Linked DNA regions of Aliamphritea ceti. The protein of the gene in region 1 interacts with the protein of each later gene in a pairwise test. Links are inferred from orthologs where the notes say so. Each region holds a gene or a part of one and is shown on either strand. Other genes may lie near its edges.

What was found.
Region 2: the proteins of rho (region 1) and hfq interact in binary tests that used the Escherichia coli proteins (3 or more experiments, as listed by UniProt). The link is inferred for Aliamphritea ceti from one-to-one orthologs.

The regions. Positions count from the first base shown.
Region 1 is NZ_AP025282.1:4,758,237-4,761,118, forward strand. It holds rho (transcription termination factor Rho), read right to left. Parts: upstream 2,131-2,882; coding sequence 871-2,130; downstream 1-870. Other genes in the region: ubiD (4-hydroxy-3-polyprenylbenzoate decarboxylase), read right to left, coding at 1-781; trxA (thioredoxin TrxA), read right to left, coding at 2,350-2,673. UniProt on the Escherichia coli protein: Facilitates transcription termination by a mechanism that involves Rho binding to the nascent RNA, activation of Rho's RNA-dependent ATPase activity, and release of the mRNA from the DNA template.
Region 2 is NZ_AP025282.1:1,197,148-1,202,982, forward strand. What follows is about bases 1-2,907. They hold hfq (RNA chaperone Hfq), read left to right. Parts: upstream 1-1,289; coding sequence 1,290-1,526; downstream 1,527-2,907. Other genes in these bases: mutL (DNA mismatch repair endonuclease MutL), read left to right, coding at 1-181; miaA (tRNA (adenosine(37)-N6)-dimethylallyltransferase MiaA), read left to right, coding at 264-1,169; hflX (ribosome rescue GTPase HflX), read left to right, coding at 1,535-2,851. Outside these bases: FtsH protease activity modulator HflK, read left to right, coding at 2,998-4,188; protease modulator HflC, read left to right, coding at 4,188-5,063; OCU49_RS05475 (DUF2065 domain-containing protein), read left to right, coding at 5,181-5,378; OCU49_RS05480 (ATP phosphoribosyltransferase regulatory subunit), read left to right, coding at 5,400-5,835. UniProt on the Escherichia coli protein: RNA chaperone that binds small regulatory RNA (sRNAs) and mRNAs to facilitate mRNA translational regulation in response to envelope stress, environmental stress and changes in metabolite concentrations.

The DNA.
Region 1 (2,882 bases):
TGCCAATGCATTCAGTAACTTCGGTTTTTCCGCCGCGCAATAAACCGGCAAAGGCATATTCCGACAATGAATCTGGTACAGGGGTTACCGCGCCCAGAATGGTTGCCGGATCAGCACCTAAAGCAACCGCTACAGGGAAAGGCTCACCCGGGTGCGCTTTTTGCCATTCACGGAAATCAAGCGCGCCACCACGGTGGGCCAACCAACGCATGATTAATTTGTTTTTTCCGATAAGCTGCTGACGATAAATCCCTAAATTCTGACGTGGTTTTTCTGGCCCACGGGTAATCACTAATGGCCAGGTCACTAAAGGACCAGCATCACCCGGCCAGCATGTCTGAATAGGCAGCTTATAAAGATCGACATCTTCGGCTTCAATAACATGCGCTTGGCAATCAGCCTTACGGACAACCTTCGGCCCCATATTAAGCACTTGCTTAAATATTGGCAGTTTGTCCCAGGCATCTTTCATGCCTTTAGGTGGCTCAGGCTCTTTTAGCATTGCCAGTAATTTACCTACTTCCCGCAGGCTGGTAACGTCTTGCTCACCCATCCCCATAGCTACCCGTTTAGGCGTACCAAACAGATTCGCCAATACCGGATAGTCATAACCTTTGGGGTTCTCAAACAGCAGCGCAGGACCGCCAGCACGCAGTGTGCGGTCGCAGATTTCGGTCATCTCAAGATGTGGATCTACCTCCATCGAGATTCGCTTTAATTCACCTAGTTCTTCCAGAGTGCGGATAAAATCACGCAGATCTTTATATTTAAGATTACTCATAACGGCCCGGCAATCAGGTTTTAATAACAAAGATTTAGCAATAAAAAAGGGTAAGCCATAAGCTTACCCTTTTGTATTCAGAATGTTTATCAGGAACGTCTCATAGACAAGAAGAATTCGTCATTTGTCTTGAAGTCTTTCAGCTTATCGAGCACAAACTCGATCGCTGCGGAGTCTTCCATCGGATCCAGAAGTTTACGCAGAATCCACATACGTTGCAGCTCATCTTCGTCCGTCAGCAAGTCTTCACGGCGGGTGCCAGAACGACGAATGTTGAAAGCAGGATAAACGCGCTTTTCAGCAACTTTACGGTCCAGATGTACTTCAGAGTTACCGGTACCTTTAAATTCTTCGAAGATAACTTCATCCATCTTCGAACCGGTATCAACCAGAGCCGTTGCAATGATTGTCAGGCTACCGCCCTCTTCAATATTACGTGCAGCACCGAAGAAACGCTTAGGACGCTCAAGTGCATGCGCATCAACACCACCGGTCAGTACCTTACCGGATGAAGGAATAACCGTGTTATATGCACGAGCAAGACGGGTGATGGAATCAAGCAGGATAACCACGTCTTTCTTATGTTCAGTCAGACGCTTTGCCTTCTCGAGCACCATTTCAGCTACCTGAACATGGCGTGACGGTGGCTCGTCGAAAGTAGATGCAACCACTTCACCACGAACTGTACGCTGCATCTCTGTTACTTCCTCAGGACGCTCATCAATCAGCAGTACAATCAAATGTGTTTCAGGGTTATTCCGGGTAATGGAGTTAGCAATGTTCTGCAACATCAGTGTTTTACCCGCTTTAGGCGGTGACACCAGCAAGGCACGCTGACCTTTACCCATAGGGCATACAAGATCGATAACACGGGCAGTCAAATCTTCAGTACTGCCGTTACCCAGTTCCATTTTCAGACGGTCCTGAGCAAACAGTGGCGTCAGGTTTTCAAACAGAATCTTGTTCTTAGCATTTTCAGGCTTATCAAAGTTGATCTTATCAACCTTCAGCAATGCAAAGTAACGCTCGCCGTCCTTCGGAGGACGAATCTTGCCTGAAATAGTATCGCCGGTGCGCAAATTAAAACGACGGATCTGACTCGGAGAAACGTAAATATCGTCAGGACCAGCCAGATAAGAGCTGTCCGCAGAACGCAAGAAACCAAATCCATCTTGTAATATTTCCAGCACGCCATCGCCGTAAATATCTTCACCACCTTTAGCATGACGCTTAAGTATGGCAAAAATAACATCTTGTTTGCGGGAGCGGCCCAGGTTATCCATTCCCATTTCTTTCGCTATATTTAACAGCTCAGAAACGTTTTTCGTTTTCAGTTCGGTAAGATTCATAATGTATGAGTAGAAGGACGTAGCCACGTTGAGAAAGAACGCTGGAGAAATCGTTCAGACTAGATTGAATTGATTAAGAGAACCGGAATCAGACAGTAATTCCAGTAATAAGGAGTCACAACTATAATCGCTTGTTTACGGTTAGTCCAGCATTCAGAGCGCAAACTTTATACAGCTCGGAGGAAAGGAAACCAACCGTAAACAATAGCAATTCGACGCTTACAGACTTGTCTCGATAAAGCCTGCTAACTGAGATTTAGACAGAGCACCAACTTTGGTCGCTTCAACATTACCATCTTTGAAAATCATCAGAGTAGGAATGCCACGAATACCAAACTTAGGTGGCGTTTCACTGTTTTCATCAATGTTGAGTTTGCAGACTTTAAGCTTACCATCGTATTCTTTTGCAATCTCTTCCAGAACTGGCGCGATCATTTTACATGGTCCGCACCACTCAGCCCAATAGTCCACCAGTACCGGTGCTTCAGACTTGAGAACATCCTCTTCAAAGGATGCGTCGGTTACATTGATAATATCACTCATAAAAAGCCTCGCAGGCAGATTCGCGTCAATAAATAATTGCCTCGATAATACCATTCAAAACGAACAAATGTGAATACCGTATACCCCTACAATGCCCTACAGCCGACATCTAGTGATCTCCGGCAGCTATATATCAATAGATATTAATCCCACATTGCCTAAATACTCACATCTAAAAAAGTTTTTGTTAAACTGACTGGCAACGTAAT
Region 2 (5,835 bases), 3.6 Mb from region 1 along the record:
GGGGACTATGGCGTGCCATGGTTCTGTGAGGGCTAACCGTCAACTGACTTTGCCCGAAATGAATGCCTTATTGCGTGATATGGAACAAACTGAGCGTAGTGGACAATGTAACCACGGCCGTCCGACCTGGACTCAGATGTCTATGCAGGAGCTTGATGGCCTGTTTATGCGCGGTCAGTAAGACCGTTCTGTCGTTTAGATTTAACAGATTTTGATTTTTGGAGTACTAAGTGACGACGTCTTTACCGCCGGCAATTTTCCTTATGGGCCCAACGGCTGCAGGTAAAACCGATCTTGCAATGGCGCTTTGTGATCTGCTGGACTGTGAAATAATAAGTGTTGATTCTGCGATGATTTATCGCCAGATGAATATAGGTACAGCTACACCTGAAGCTGAGCTGTTGGCACGCTATCCACATCGTCTGGTTGATATTCTAGATCCTTCTGAGGCGTATTCTGCGGCAGATTTCCGAAGAGATGCTTTGCAGCATATGGCTGAAATAACCAGCAAAGGCAAAATACCACTGCTGGTAGGCGGTACCATGCTTTACTACCAGGCGTTAATGAAAGGTCTGGCTGATATGCCTGAAGCTGATCAGAGCGTTCGTCAGCGGCTTTTAGATGAAGCGAATAGCTTTGGCTGGGAGCGTTTGCATGATCGCCTGAAACAGGTTGATCCGGTATCTGCGGCCCGTATTCATCCAAATGATCCGCAACGATTGCAGCGGGCTCTGGAGGTTTATGAACTGACGGGTAAAAGTATGACTGAACACTGGCAGACTCAGGAAGCTTCCCGTGCACCCTATAACATGCAGTCTTTGTGTGTCATGCCAACCGAACGTTCTGTGCTGCATCAGAGGATAGAACAGCGTTTTCATATAATGCTGGAACAAGGTTTTGAAGCAGAGGTTCGGGCGTTATGGGAGCGCGGTGATCTTGATGCCAGTATGCCATCCATTCGCTGTGTCGGTTACCGGCAGATGTGGGAGCATTTTCAGGGGCAGTGGGACCATGAAACTATGATCCAGAAAGGCATAGTTGCTACCCGACAACTGGCTAAACGACAGATAACTTGGTTGCGTAGTTGGCCTGATTTGAAAACTTTAGCTTCAAATGATCCAAATTTAACCAATAATGCCTTGAAATTGTTAGAGGGTGGCATTATATAATGCTGTAGCTTGAATTTTTCGGACCGTCCGGCTTTTTTGAGGCGGTCAGATGCGCAGTATTTCTAACAGGATTTGAATTGCGCATATTTTATTTTATCGATTCACAGGAAGGAGCTTCCAATGTCAAAAGGGCAATCTTTACAAGACCCTTATCTGAACGTACTGCGTAAAGAGCGCGTACCCGTTTCTATTTTCTTGGTAAATGGTATCAAGCTACAGGGACAGATTGAGTCATTCGACCAGTTTGTAATCCTGCTTAAAAATACTGTCAGCCAGATGGTCTATAAACATGCAATATCAACTGTGGTACCGGCACGTCCGGTTAAGTTACCGCAGGGTGATGAATCGGCTGACTGAGGTTCTATTTGTTTTTTGAGCGTCCTGAGTCTGGCGAATGCGCCATACTTGTCCACATAGATATGGCTGATGAGGCGGACCGGGAAAGCCCGAAAGAGTTGGAAGAACTCGCGCTTTCTGCTGGCGCCGATCCTGTAGATATTCTTACAGGTAGTCGCCATAAGCCTAGTCCGAAATTATTTATCGGTAGCGGTAAGGTCGAAGAGTTGAAGGCAATGGTGCATCAGTATGATGCCGAATTGGTTATATTCAATAATTCACTTAGCCCAGGCCAGGAGCGTAACCTCGAAAGAGAGTTGCAGTGCCGGGTGCTGGACCGTACCGGTCTGATTCTGGATATATTTGCTCAGCGTGCCCGCACCCATGAAGGTAAACTTCAGGTGGAGCTGGCTCAGCTGGAGCATATGTCTACACGCCTTATCCGAGGTTGGACACACCTTGAACGTCAGAAAGGCGGTATCGGTTTACGTGGCCCGGGTGAAACCCAGCTGGAAACCGATCGCCGGTTACTGCGTGCCCGAATTAAAAGCATTCTGAAGCGTCTGGAAAAAGTCCGCAAGCAGCGAGATCAGGGGCGTCGTGCCCGTAGTCGCGCTGAGGTACCGGGTTTGTCTCTGGTGGGATATACGAATGCTGGAAAGTCAACGCTGTTCAATCAGCTGACGGAAGCAGAAGTGTATGCCGCTGATCAGTTGTTCGCGACACTAGATCCAACTTTGCGTTGTATTGAGGTGGCGGATGTTGGTCAGGCGATTCTGGCTGATACGGTAGGTTTTATTCGTCATTTACCGCACAAGTTAGTTGAAGCGTTTCGGGCAACTTTGCAGGAAACGACTGAAGCGACTTTGTTGTTACATGTGATTGATGCGTTCGATGAGGACCGTCAGGAACATATCGATGAAGTGAATGCTGTGCTGGCGGAAATAAAAGCGGATGATGTGCCTTGTCTTGAGGTTTATAACAAAATAGACCGAATGGAAGGCATTGAGCCGCGTATCGACCGTAATGATGAAGGTATGCCTATTCGGGTTTGGGTATCTGCAGCCACTGGGCAGGGAACAGAGTTGCTGTTTCAGGCTATTTCAGAGCGTCTTGCTGACGACCTTTTTCACGATTCAATTCAGGTGGCGCCGTCCGAAGGGGCATTCCGTGCTCTGCTGTATGGTCAGGGTGCTGTATTGAATGAGTCGTATGATGAGGCGGGTGAAAGTCATCTGGAAGTGCGTTTGCAGCGTAAAGACTTTATGCAGATTCTCAGTAAAGCAAGTATACCGGCGGAACGTTACTTTGGGCTGGATGTCAATAAACCAGAGTGGCTACAGTGACGGCAAATATTTGAATTTTAAAAGTAAGCAGCGTATTTAAGGCGTTGCATACTATGATTAACCTACATACACTTTTTGTAGTTTTTGGTGCTTTGCCTGTGTATTCGGTAAAGACAAAGTATTAATGGTTTAGAGCGGAGAACAGTATGGCTTGGAATGAGCCTGGCGGTAACGGGAATAATCAGGATCCCTGGAACTCTGGTGGTAAGCGTAACGGTGGTGGCAACAATGATCAGGGGCCTCCTGATCTTGATGAAGCGCTGCAAAAACTGCAGGAAAAACTAAATGGCATTTTCGGTAAATCGAATAAGTCTGGTGGCTCCGGTGGTAAATCTGCAGCACCTTCAGGTGGCCTGTTTGGTATCTTGATAGTAATACTGCTGCTTGGTTGGGCTGGTTTTGGTGTTTATACCGTGGATCAGCAGCAGCGTGGTGTTGTTCTGACTTTGGGTAAGTACAGTGAAACTGTAATGCCTGGGCTGCACTGGAACCCACCTTTGATTGATCAGGTTACTCAGGTAAATGTTACCCGGGTAAACGCTTATGATCATCGATCGCTGATGCTGACCGAAGATGAGAATATTGTAGACGTTTCTATTACTGTTCAGTATGTCATCTCTGACCCTAAGAATTATCTGTTGAAGGTGCGTGATCCGGAAGCAAGTTTAGCGAATGCTGCCGAGTCTGCCTTACGTCATATTGTTGGTGGGTCTGAAATGGATTCTATTCTGACAGAAGGTCGTGAGATTCTGGGTACAGACGTTAAAGCTCGTCTGCAGCAGTATATGGAAGATTATCAGACTGGTTTGCGGATCAGTCAGGTGAACATTAAGGAAGTTAAGGCGCCGTCTCAGGTTCAGGATGCATTTGATGATGTAATCAAGGCACGTGAGGATGAGCAGCGAGTGATGAACGAAGCTGAATCTTACCGTAATGGTATTATCCCTGAAGCGCGTGGTATCGCACAGCGGATGAAAGAAGAAGCAAGTGCGTATCGTGAGCAGGTAGTTGCTCAGGCACAAGGTGATGCGCAGCGTTTTGAAGCGCTACTAGGTGAGTACTTGAAAGCACCGGGTGTAACCCGGGAGCGTCTGTATCTGGATGCCATGGAAACAGTTATGTCGAATAACTCCAAGGTGTTAGTGGATGTAGAAGGCGGTAATAACATGATGTATTTGCCATTGGATAAGTTGGCAGAGCGCCGTCAGGCACCGGTTGATTTTAATCGTTCAGGCAGTGGTGCTCGTCTGAGTAACGATAATATTCGTGATATTACTGATCAGGTGATTGAGCAGTTGCGTCAGCGTCAGCAAACAACTCGACGGGAGACTCGATAATGTCAGGTAAATCTATGGCAGGCGTAGTTGTTGCGCTATTGTTGGTCGTACTGGCGTCTAATTCGCTGTATATCATTAAAGAGACTGATCGTGCGGTACTGCTGAAATTTGGTGAGATTGTTAATCCAAATATTCAGCCTGGTCTCCATGTGAAGTTTCCGATCATTAATAAGGTGCGTAAGTTTGATGGCCGGGTATTAACATTGGATGCACAGCCTCAGTCGTATTTGACGGTTGAGAAGAAGCGTCTGGTGGTTGATTCGTTCATTAAATGGCGTGTTATTGATCCGCAAACTTACTACACAGCAACTTCCGGTGATCAGTTCCGTGCTGCTGAACGTTTGTTCCCTAGTGTGGATGCGGGTCTGCGTGCGCAGTTTGGTGAGCGTACCCTGACAGAAGTAGTGTCCGGTGAGCGTGATCAGTTGATGGTTGAGCTGACAGATTCTCTGAGTCAGACCACCCGTGATGAGCTGGGTATCGAGCTGATTGATATTCGGGTTAAGAAAATCGATCTGCCGCAGGAAGTATCTAACTCTGTATACGACCGTATGCGTACAGAGCGAGAGCGTGAAGCGCGTGAACTGCGTTCCCGTGGTCAGGAGCTTGCAGAAGGTATCCGTGCTGACGCCGATCGTCAGAAAACGGTTATCGAAGCAGGGGCTTACCGTGATGCACAGGAGCTGCGTGGTGAAGGTGATGCGGAATCAGCAGGTATCTATGCGAGTGCATATAGCCGTGACCCGGAATTCTATTCTTTCTACCGTAGTCTGAATGCATATAAAGAAGCATTTAATCAGCAGGGCGATGTAATGATTCTGGAACCGGACAGTGAATTCTTCCGTTATCTGAATCAGCCAAACCTGCAGCAATAATTGCTACCTTTGATTAATTTTTACCCGGAATAGGCTGCACTATTTGCCCTGTTCCGTGGTAGAATTCTGTAACCGGGTTAAAGCCCGGTTTTTTTATGCGGTTTTGTGAGAGGCGTTATGTGGGCAGAGCTTTGGCAGCCACTCTTAATCGGTTTAAGCCTGATGCTGATAATCGAAGGAGTAGTACCATTTCTTTATCCCGGACGCTGGCGAAGGTTGGTCCAGCAGTTAGCGAGAATTAGTGATAATGCGCTGCGGATAACCGGTTTAATCAGCATGCTGGCAGGTCTGTGCATGCTGTATATGATTAACTGATCTATCGATTAGGAGAGTTGCATGGCCTTGGCAGATCGCTGGTTATTACCAGACGGCGTCAAAGAAGTCTTGCCACCACAGGCGCGTCAGGTTGAAGCGGCCCGTCGGCAAGTGCTAGATATGTATAATACCTGGGGTTATGAATTAGTCATGACGCCAATGATCGAACACCTGGACTCTTTATTAAGTGGTGTTGGTCGTGACCTGGATCTGAATACTTTTAAAGTGACTGATCAGTTGACAGGTCGGATGTTGGGTATCCGTGCAGATATTACCCAGCAGGTTGCGCGTATTGATGCGCATCGCCTGAAAAATGATGGTCCTAATCGTCTTTGTTATTGCAGTACAGTGCTGCATACATTGCCAGCGAATCCGCTGGCGTCACGAAATCCTTTACAGGTCGGTGCTGAGTTATTTGGTCACTCTGGCCTGGCAAGTGATGTAGAAATTATTTCTC